DNA from 3 places in the Pseudoalteromonas agarivorans genome. Region 1 is predicted to be linked to each of the others. Evidence: predicted binding sites of a transcription regulator. Region 1 holds the regulator's gene; each other region holds the start of a gene.
What was found. Region 1 encodes LexA, which represses DNA repair genes until DNA is damaged. Its sites were predicted from a motif close to TACTGTATNNNNATACAGTA; they were not measured.
Positions count from the first base shown of each region.

Region 2: uvrD (DNA helicase II) is a predicted target of LexA. The motif match lies at 1,819-1,838, and genes of this name have one in related genera.
Region 3: ruvC (crossover junction endodeoxyribonuclease RuvC) is a predicted target of LexA. The motif match lies at 1,933-1,952, and genes of this name have one in related genera.

Region 1 is NZ_JANIGJ010000012.1:80,483-83,768, reverse strand. Features, by position in the region: gene NQT65_RS17815 (hypothetical protein) at 1-58, opposite strand, end outside; gene NQT65_RS17810 (DUF7218 family protein) at 202-453, opposite strand; gene NQT65_RS17805 (hypothetical protein) at 685-1,065, shown strand; gene NQT65_RS17800 (PaaI family thioesterase) at 1,076-1,516, opposite strand; gene lexA (transcriptional repressor LexA) at 1,694-2,311, shown strand; gene coxB (cytochrome c oxidase subunit II) at 2,774-3,286, shown strand, end outside.
Region 2 is NZ_JANIGJ010000009.1:5,400-8,685, reverse strand. Features, by position in the region: gene NQT65_RS15650 (peroxiredoxin-like family protein) at 105-749, shown strand; gene NQT65_RS15645 (YacL family protein) at 878-1,246, opposite strand; gene NQT65_RS15640 (hypothetical protein) at 1,361-1,585, opposite strand; gene uvrD (DNA helicase II) at 1,903-3,286, shown strand, end outside.
Region 3 is NZ_JANIGJ010000001.1:943,967-947,252, reverse strand. Features, by position in the region: gene NQT65_RS04155 (ABC transporter permease) at 1-1,873, shown strand, start outside; gene ruvC (crossover junction endodeoxyribonuclease RuvC) at 2,002-2,526, shown strand; gene ruvA (Holliday junction branch migration protein RuvA) at 2,529-3,146, shown strand; gene ruvB (Holliday junction branch migration DNA helicase RuvB) at 3,154-3,286, shown strand, end outside.

The DNA of each region.
Region 1 (3,286 bases):
GTAAATAGCCTAGCCACTTATGTAGTTTTCGAGCGCGCTTAAATAGTTGTTTTTTCATTTTGTGTTTCTTATTATTTTTAGCGTTAGTGTTTTACAACAACCCATGCTTTTACTGCGGCATTTTGTCGCAGTTATTCATAAGCTTACTCTAACTTTATAAAAATAATAAAAAGGAGCGGTAAAAAATCAGTGAGGCTGTGTTTAATGCTCACGTAAGGCATTTATTAGCCCTTGTTTGCTCATTTTTGAGCGGCCGCTAATGCCGAGCTCTTTAGCTTTATTGTACAGCTGCTTTTTAGTGCGCTGCTCATACTTTGAGGCTTTGCCGCCTTTAACAGCGGTTTTATGAGTATTGCTATTAGCAATGCGCGCGGCTTTTTGTTTGCTCATGCCTTCATCTCGAAGCGCATCGTACTGATCGTCGTTTTTAATTTGCGGGCCATGATCTACCATAATTGTCCTCCTGAAGCGTTTAATTACACAGTGTGTGTATAACTTTCATACATAAACGGTAAAATTAAGCGTAACTAGCCTAACCCGTTTTATAAGGCAAATTAGGTGCCAATGGCGTTTAAACAGGTATTTTCTATGAATAAAGCCATGTTTAGCGCTTAGTTGATTTGGTATAAAAGTAAAACTGCGTTAAAGTTTGCGATGAAACTATAAGAGGGTAAAAAGCAGACAATGTCGGAAATTCAATTTTTAAATGTAGATCTAGAGCTTGAGTCTAAACAAGATATTAGCGCCCTAGTGGCAGACTTAAAGAAAAACGCGATGGTTTTGCATTATGACAAAGACGAATATCGTCAATTGGCGCGTATTGAAGCCTCAGGTGATATAACCACGCCAGACAAAGCAATCAACCACTTATGTGAATTAATAGAGTCGTGTTCACGTAATGCGCTTAAGCAGTGGCTAAGCTGTTCGCGCAGAACGTTTGATATAGGCTTTGAGTCGGGCACGTCACCTAAGTGTTTTAACCAAGCTCTACATGCAGATACACTGCTACGTATATCTGCAATTGGCGCTGGTATGGAAATAACGATTTACCCTATCGAAAAGTAGCCATAGTTAACTATTTGCGCTCGACAACCGCTGCGGTCATTTTTGATACGCAGCAAAGCTCGCCGCGGCTATTGGTTATTTTTATTTCCCATACAGAACTGCGCTTACCAATATGAAATGCACGAGTAACGGCGGTTAAAGTGCCATTTCGAGAGGCCTTTAAGTGGCTGGCGCTAATTTCCTGTCCAACACAATAAAATTTTGTAAAGTCCACTACAAAGTTAGCGGCGTAGCTTGCTACGGTTTCGGCAAGTACCACATTTGCGCCACCGTGTACCATACCAATAGGATTATGATGCTCAGGAATTGCGGGCATGGTAGCCACTAGGTAATCATCTCCTATTTCGGTTATTTCTATGCCCATGGTTTTCATTAGCGTGCCTTGGCCGTTTATTCCCTCATCTAACTGTTTGCAAAGCTCTAATGTGATGGGTTGATGCCAAATACTCATAATTACTCCTTTATATTGAAAGCAAATTTATAGCATTTTAAATACTGAACGTCTGTAATTACCTAAAATTTATCCAGGTGCGGTGTATTTAGCTATTTTAAAGCACAATTTAAATTTGCGATTTTTATTTAACTGTATATACTCACAGTTAAATGTACTGTATGGAAAACCAGTTGTATGCGACCATTAACTAAACGCCAAGCTCAAATACTCGAACTAATAAAAGTTTTTATTAAAGACACTGGTATGCCTCCTACACGTGCCGAAATTGCGCAAACACTCGGTTTTAAAAGTGCCAATGCCGCAGAAGAGCACTTAAAAGCGCTTGCCAAAAAAGGTGTTATTAAAATGAAACCAGGCGCAAGCCGTGGTATTCAATTGGTTGAAGAAGAGGAGCCTGAGCAACTGGGTCTGCCATTAATAGGTAGAGTTGCAGCGGGTTCGCCTATTTTGGCGCAAGAGCATGTTGAGAGTCACTGTAAAATAGACCCACTTATGTTTAAACCAGCCGCCGACTTTTTACTGCGTGTTAACGGCATGAGTATGAAAGATATAGGTATTATGGATGGTGACTTACTTGCCGTACACCGTACTCAAACAGCAGAAAACGGCCAAGTTGTGGTTGCACGAGTAGATGAAGACGTAACCGTAAAACGCCTAGAAAAAGCAGGCCGAAAAGTATTATTACACGCCGAAAACGAAGAGTTTACGCCTATAGAGGTAGACCTTGAAAACGAATCTTTTAATATTGAAGGGTTAGCCGTTGGCGTAATAAGAAATGCCGACTGGATGTAATTTTTAAGTAATATCTATAAATGCGCACTTTTTAGTGTGCATTTTTGTTTTAAAAACAAACCTTCCCCCACCTCAAAGCGCCCTAAAATTATTTAGGCTGTAAACTTTTTTTCACTCATACTTTTATCTTCCTAAGCGTGTTACATCCCTTAATTTTGCTCGTATCTTGGCTGTTAAATAACAATTTAATACGCCGTCATTTAGTCAATTTTAAAATATCACTTGATTGTTTTTTATACTAAAACTTGCTTGTTGTACGTTTTTTAGCTAATCATTAATGTGCTGGACTAACAATAACTCACAGCTTTTTAGTTATGAGAACACACAATATACACAAACCTTTTGTTGTCCTAGCGATACCAATTAAAAATAAGATTGGTTAAAAAATAAAAATAACGAATTGGCGTTTAAGCCGTATGCCTCTTCGCTTTGCATTCGCAATAGCATCAAAGGAGCCGTCACATGGGTAAACTGACCTCTACCTTGTGGCTTGTGTTGATTATGTTCCCGCAGCAAGTGCTGGCTAATAGCCAATACAATATGCGCAAGGGCGTAACCGATATAAGTAATAATGTATATCAGCTACACATGACCATATTTTTAATATGTTGTGTGATTGGGGTGATAGTGTTCGCAATAATGTTTTGGGCACTGATTCATCACCGTAAATCTAAAGGGGCAGTTCCTGCCCAATTTCATGAAAGTACCAAAGTAGAAATTCTTTGGACTGCCATTCCGTTTGTTATTTTAATTGCCATGGCAATCCCTGCCACTAAAACCCTCATTGCGATGGAAGATGCCAGTAAGGCCGACTTAACCATTAAAATTACAGGGTCACAGTGGAAGTGGCATTATGAATATATGGGCGAAGACGTAGAGTTTTACTCTATTTTATCTACCCCTCAAGACGAAATAGCCAACCTTGCTAATAAAAACCCTAATTATTTACTTGAGGTTGATAAACCTTTAGTACTG
Region 2 (3,286 bases), on a different contig from region 1:
TCGTTTCCACTTGAGCTTTTAAATTACGCTTATGATACAGGCAAATAATAAAAAGTGCATTTTTGATCTATTATAAACAGCACATAAAAACAGGGCAGGAAATAATGATGAGTAAAGTGTTACTGCACACCTTGGCGAGTATTGTAATGGCTGCTTTTTTAGTAACGAATGCGCAAGCAAGTACAGAAGGAATTGCTGCAGCCCCCGAGCAAGTATCACCATTATTACCGGGCTTAAGCGTGCCTAATATAACGCTCAAAGATCAACATGGTAATAATGTAGAGTTACAAAAGCGCTTTGCTGAAAAAACAACGGTGCTTATTATTTACCGCGGAGGTTGGTGTCCTTATTGCTCAAAGCAACTGGCTAATATACAAAAAATTGAGCAGCAACTCGCTAATTTAAACGCGCAAATTATTGCAGTATCGCCAGATAGTCCAGAAAAACTAGCCCAAAGTAAAATAAGTTCACCAAATTATTTACTGCTTTCAGATGATAGCTTAACCCTAACAAAAGCCTTAGGTTTAGCTTATTTTTTAGATGATAAAACAGCCGCTATCTATCGCAATAAGCGCGGTGTTAACTTTGTTGATGCCCAAGGCAAGGTAAACGTCGCTTTACCTGTACCGGCTGTATTTGTAATTGATAAAAGTAGCGTTGTGTATTTTCAATACGCAAACCCTAATTACAAAGTACGTTTAACAGAGGAGCTATTATTAGCTGGCGTTAAATCAATAGAAAATCAATAATCTGTAGTTATACCAATCGACTTAAATATTTAATCATTCTAGGGGGCTAAATAGAGCGCTATAAATGTCTAATAACTTTACACCATTGATATTACAAAAAAGGCCAACTAGGTTGGCCTTTTAAACGTTTAACGCGAGCCACTAAACTCAGCCCACGACTCTATTAAATCTATAAAATCTTCAAAGCCACAACCACTCACTAGGCCATTTTCTTCAAGCATTAAGTCATCATCTTGATAGGCGACTAAATCTTCGCTGTCTTGGTGTAGAGCATGGGCTTCAAATAAGGCTTCGTCTTTAGAGAGTATTAAGTCTATCTCTTGGCCTTTTAACGTTATTGGCTCGTAACTTGTTTTTACCGAGCTAATAAGTGCTTGTACCATCGCGACTTTTTCTTTGCCAATTTCTTCGTTTAACCAGCGGCCAATTAGGGCATGCTCGCTACTTATTTTAATGCGCAGCCCACTAATGGGGTCACGTATAAATTGATATTCCATAATTTTTACTTTTAAAACGCTAATGCACTAATTATACCCATAAATAGCCTTAAACACCGACCCTAAAACGCAAAATAGCGCCAATGGGCGCTATTTAAATAGGTGACATAAAAGCTAACTTCGCGATCTAAAACGTGCAGCATCTATAATCGACCATAAATAAATAATAGGCACGAGTACGAAGCCTACTAATACATAAATAAGTGCGTAACTAATTATAATAGCTAGCGCAAAAAAGATAGCGGCTAAAATTCGCCCTTGTACCAATTGCCCTAAACCAGGAAAAAATATATTGCACAACGCTGCAATAACATTACCGCCAGAACCTTGATCAGCCATACTCACCTCTGTAGTTAATTAATTTTAATTTTAAGTTTTAGTTATTTACTTACTATCACACTTTATGCCAATTTATTAAAGCTTAAAAATCAAATAGTTAAATTACTACTAAATAACTGCTTTAGTATTTTTTACTAAATATAGGTCAATTTGATTATTTTTATTATTAATTATCGTTACTTAAGAGTACAAAAAAGCGACTAAGCGATTAGTTTTACAAGTATTTTTAGAATAGCTGTTCATAAAAACAGTATTTTATTTAGCCTAACAAAAACACCTGTTATACTGCCCTCATTATTGATTGAAAAGGCGTAACGATGGACGTTTCTGAATTACTCGATGGCTTAAATGACAAACAACGCGATGCCGTTGCAGCCCCACTACAAAACATGCTGGTATTAGCAGGTGCTGGTTCGGGTAAAACACGTGTTTTAGTTCATCGTATCGCGTGGTTAATGCAGGTTGAGCAAGCCTCTGCTTATAGTATTTTTGCGGTTACCTTTACTAATAAAGCCGCTAAAGAAATGCGCACCCGTGTTGAAGAAACCCTAAAAGCCCCTGTCGGTGGCATGTGGATTGGTACATTCCATGGTCTATCACACCGTATTTTGCGCGCTCACCATCGAGAAGCAAACCTACCAGAAGCCTTTCAAATTTTAGACTCTGACGATCAACTTAGAATGATCAAGCGCTTATTAAAATCAATGAATATTGATGACAAAAAGTGGCCCGCCAAACAATTTGGCTGGTACATCAGTGCTAAAAAAGATGAAGCCCTGCGCCCTAAAGATATTCAAGCCTACGATATAAACGAGCAAATGATGCTGCGTGTATATGCCGCGTATCAAGAAGCGTGTGACCGTGCAGGTTTAGTCGATTTTGCAGAAATACTGCTACGTAGCTACGAAGTACTTAAAAATAACCCTACGCTACTTCGCCATTACCAGCAGCGCTTTGCCCACATGCTGGTAGACGAGTTCCAAGATACCAATACCATTCAATACGCATGGTTAAAGCTACTTGCTGGTGATACACAAAGCATTATGATTGTAGGCGACGATGACCAAAGTATTTACGGTTGGCGCGGCGCTAAAATAGAAAACATTAAACGCTTTTTAACTGATTTTGACGCCGAAACTATTCGTCTTGAGCAAAACTACCGCTCAACCGCGACCATTCTAAAAGCATCTAATGCGCTAATTAAAAATAATTCAGAGCGCATGGGTAAAAGCCTTTGGACCGATGGTAACGAAGGCGAGCCTATATCAATTTATGCCGCCTTTAACGAGCTAGACGAAGCCCGCTTTGTAAGCAGCAAGCTACGCAGCTGGTTAAATGCTGGTAATGCGTTGCAAGACGCCGCTATTTTATACCGTAGTAACGCGCAATCTCGTGTACTCGAGGAAGCCATGCTACAAGAAGGCTTAAAATACCGTATTTACGGTGGTATGCGATTCTTCGAACGTCAAGAAATTAAAGATGCGCTATCGTACTTACGATTGGTAGGAAACCGCCAAGACGACGCCGCATTTGAGCGTGTAATTAACACCCCTGCGCGCGGTATTGGCGATAAAACACTTAGCCATATACGCGACTGTGCGCGTGCTGAGTCTCTGCCTCTTTGGTACGCAGCTAAAGCAATTGTTGAACAACAACATTTATCGGGTCGTGCGGCAAGCGCTGTTACAAAATTTGTAGAGT
Region 3 (3,286 bases), on a different contig from region 1:
CTACGCAGGCGATGAATCAGATATAACGCGGTTTTATGAATGGTTAAAGCCGCAAATGGCGGAAAACCAACGTTGGTATGGCGTCAAAGATAGGCAATCACCCATATCAAATAGCTTAAACCGTGCAGAAAGCTTTTTATTACTGGCCGGTTTGCTGGGTATTATTTTGGCTACGGTTGCTATTGCTGTGTCGGCAAAGCGTTATTGTGAGCGCCAATACGACCCTGTAGCAATGATGAAAACACTTGGCGGAAGCCGTGCATTAATTCGTAAAATATATTTTATGCACTTACTCATGGTGTGTGCTTTAGCGGTTATTGTGGGTTTAGCCATAGGCTACGGTTTACAAGAAATAGCCACTGGTTACTTAGCAAAAAGCATGGATATGAGCTTACCTGCCGCCGGGTTTAAACCTTGGCTGGTGGCCATTAGCACAGGCGTTATATGTGCAGTTATGTTCTCTATTAAGCCACTGCTTGATTTATTTGATATTCCACCGCTTAGAGTATTGCGCCGTAATTTAGGCGACAGACTAGCGGTAAGCCGTGTGCACTTAGGTTTAAGCGCGCTTACGGTGTTTTTATTAATGTGGTTATTTAGTAACAACATTAAAATAACGCTTATTTTATTTGTCTCCACGCTTGCTTTGATTGCGGTTTTGTTTGTTATTTCAAAATTAATATTTGGCGGTGGACGTAAATTAGGTTTAAAACCAGGCAATAGTTGGTCGTTAGCTATTGCTTCTATACAAAAACGTGCCAACGTAAATGCGGTGCAGCTTATTAGCTTTTCGTTGGCGATAAAATTGCTATTGTTTTTGATTGTGCTTAAAAATGACATGATCTCAGATTGGCAGTCTCAATTACCCGCCGATGCGCCTAATGCATTTTTAGTTAATATTACGCAAAACGAACTTGAGCCTGTAAATAATTACCTAGCAGAGAACGATATTTTAGTTTCGGATTTTTACCCGACCATTCGTGGGCGAGTAAATGCGGTAAATGGCGAGCTTGTGGCGCGTAAAGTGTCGTTGCAAGATAACGAGAAAAAAGATGAAGAAGCGCGTTCGGGCATCGGCCGTGAGCTTAACCTAACCTGGCTTGATAATGTGCCAGCCCAAAACGAAATTGTGCAAGGGCAGTGGTTTGGCGAAGGCGCAGTGGGTGAGGCATCGGTTGAGGAGTCTATGTTGGAGCGCCTAGACGTAGAAATAGGCGACACCTTAACATTTTTAATTGGTGCGCAATCATTTGACGCTAAAATTACCAGTGTGCGTAAAGTAAATTGGGCTACGCTAAAACCTAACTTTTTTATTATTTTAAGCCCTGATGTGCTAAAAGATTTTCCGGCTACGTATATTTCATCTGTGCGTATAGAGCCAGAGCAAAAGAAAGCGTTTAGCCAGTTACTGCGCAGCTATCCAACCATTACCGCCATTGATGTAGATAACTTTGTTAAGCAAATACAATCAACCATTGAGCAGGTGTCGTTAGCTATTGGCTTTGTGCTTGCTATTGTTGTTTTGTGTGGCGCATTAGTGCTTATATCTCAGGTGCAAGCGAGCCTTGGCGAGCGAATGCAAGAAATAGTAATACTGCGAACGTTAGGCGCCAAAGGGCGGTTAATAAAAAATGCGACGCTTTATGAGTTTTTGCTATTAGGTGGCTTAGCTGGGTTTGTAGCCGCATTATTTAGTGATATAGCCTTATTGATTGTTCAGCAGCAAATGTTTGACTTAGCCGGTAAGTTGCACCCGGCAATTTGGCTAATAGGGCCAGTGTCGGGCGGGGTGTTTGTAGCCGCGCTTGGCTACTTTATGATTGCCCGTAAACTTAAACAAAATACCCAAGGCTTAGTACGTGCTTTAGCCTAAGCTATACTTTTAACGCTAAACGCCCGCACTAAGTTGCGGGCGTTTTTGTTTTTACTCGCCACTGGTAATTTATACAGTGCTCTGGCATTATTACCGTTATTGAAAAATAACAATAATGAGTGTGCTGTTTGGCCATTATTTTAGGGATAGACCCAGGTTCACGTTTAACCGGTTATGGTGTGGTTGCGCATCAAGGTGCTAAATTTACCTATTTAGGAAGCGGTTGTATTAAATTAGCCGAGCATGAGTTCCCCATACGATTAAAAATGATCTACCAAGGGATCACGCAAATAATAGAGCAGTTCTCCCCCGAAACCTTTGCCATAGAAAAAGTATTTATGGCGCATAACCCGGATGCCGCGCTAAAACTTGGTCAAGCCCGAGGAGCCGCGATAGTGGGAGCCTCTATGGCCGACTTACCCGTATTTGAATACTCAGCACGGCAAATTAAACAAGCTGTGGTAGGTAATGGCGGCGCCGATAAGTCGCAAGTGCAACACATGGTCAAAAATATTTTAAAATTACCTGGCACACCGCAAGCCGATGCGGCCGATGCGCTTGCCATTGCAATTTGCCATGCGCACTCAGAACAAAATTTAATAAAACTAGCGGGTAGCGCAAGCAAAACCGTTAGAGGACGTTTAAGGAAATAAATATGATTGGCCGTTTAAATGGCATTTTAGTTGAAAAGCAGCCGCCTGAAATTTTATTAGAAGTAAGCGGCGTAGGCTACGAAGTACAAATGCCCATGACCTGTTTTTACGACTTACCTAATATTGGTGAAAACGCCATAGTGTACACGCACTTTGTAGTACGCGAAGACGCACAACTATTATTTGGCTTTAATAATAAAACCGAGCGCGCGCTTTTTAGAGAACTATTAAAAGCAAATGGTGTGGGCCCTAAACTAGGCTTAGCTATTTTGTCGGGCATGTCGGCGCAACAATTTGTTAGTTGCGTAAACAACGAAGATGCCACAACATTGGTTAAATTACCGGGTGTGGGTAAAAAAACTGCTGAGCGTTTAGTGCTTGAAATGAAAGACCGCTTAAAAGATTGGGGTAACGATTTATTTACGCCATTTAGCGATAATGCCGTTATAGAGCCTCCTAGCGATGCAACAATTGCCAATAATGCTGCAGACGATGCCGTATCGGCACTTGTTGCGCTTGGTTATAAATTGCCACAGGCGCAAAAAGCAGTAAAATCGGTAAGTAAACCCGATATGTCTACTGAGGTTCTTATTAAAGAATCTTTAAAATCAATGTTGTGAGTAACCCATGATTGAAGCTGATCGTTTAATTGACGCGAGCGAAAAAACCAACGAAGACACCATAGACCGCGCAATAAGGCCCAAGCTTTTAGCCGACTACAAAGGTCAGCCGCATGTTAAGCAGCAAATGGAAATATTTA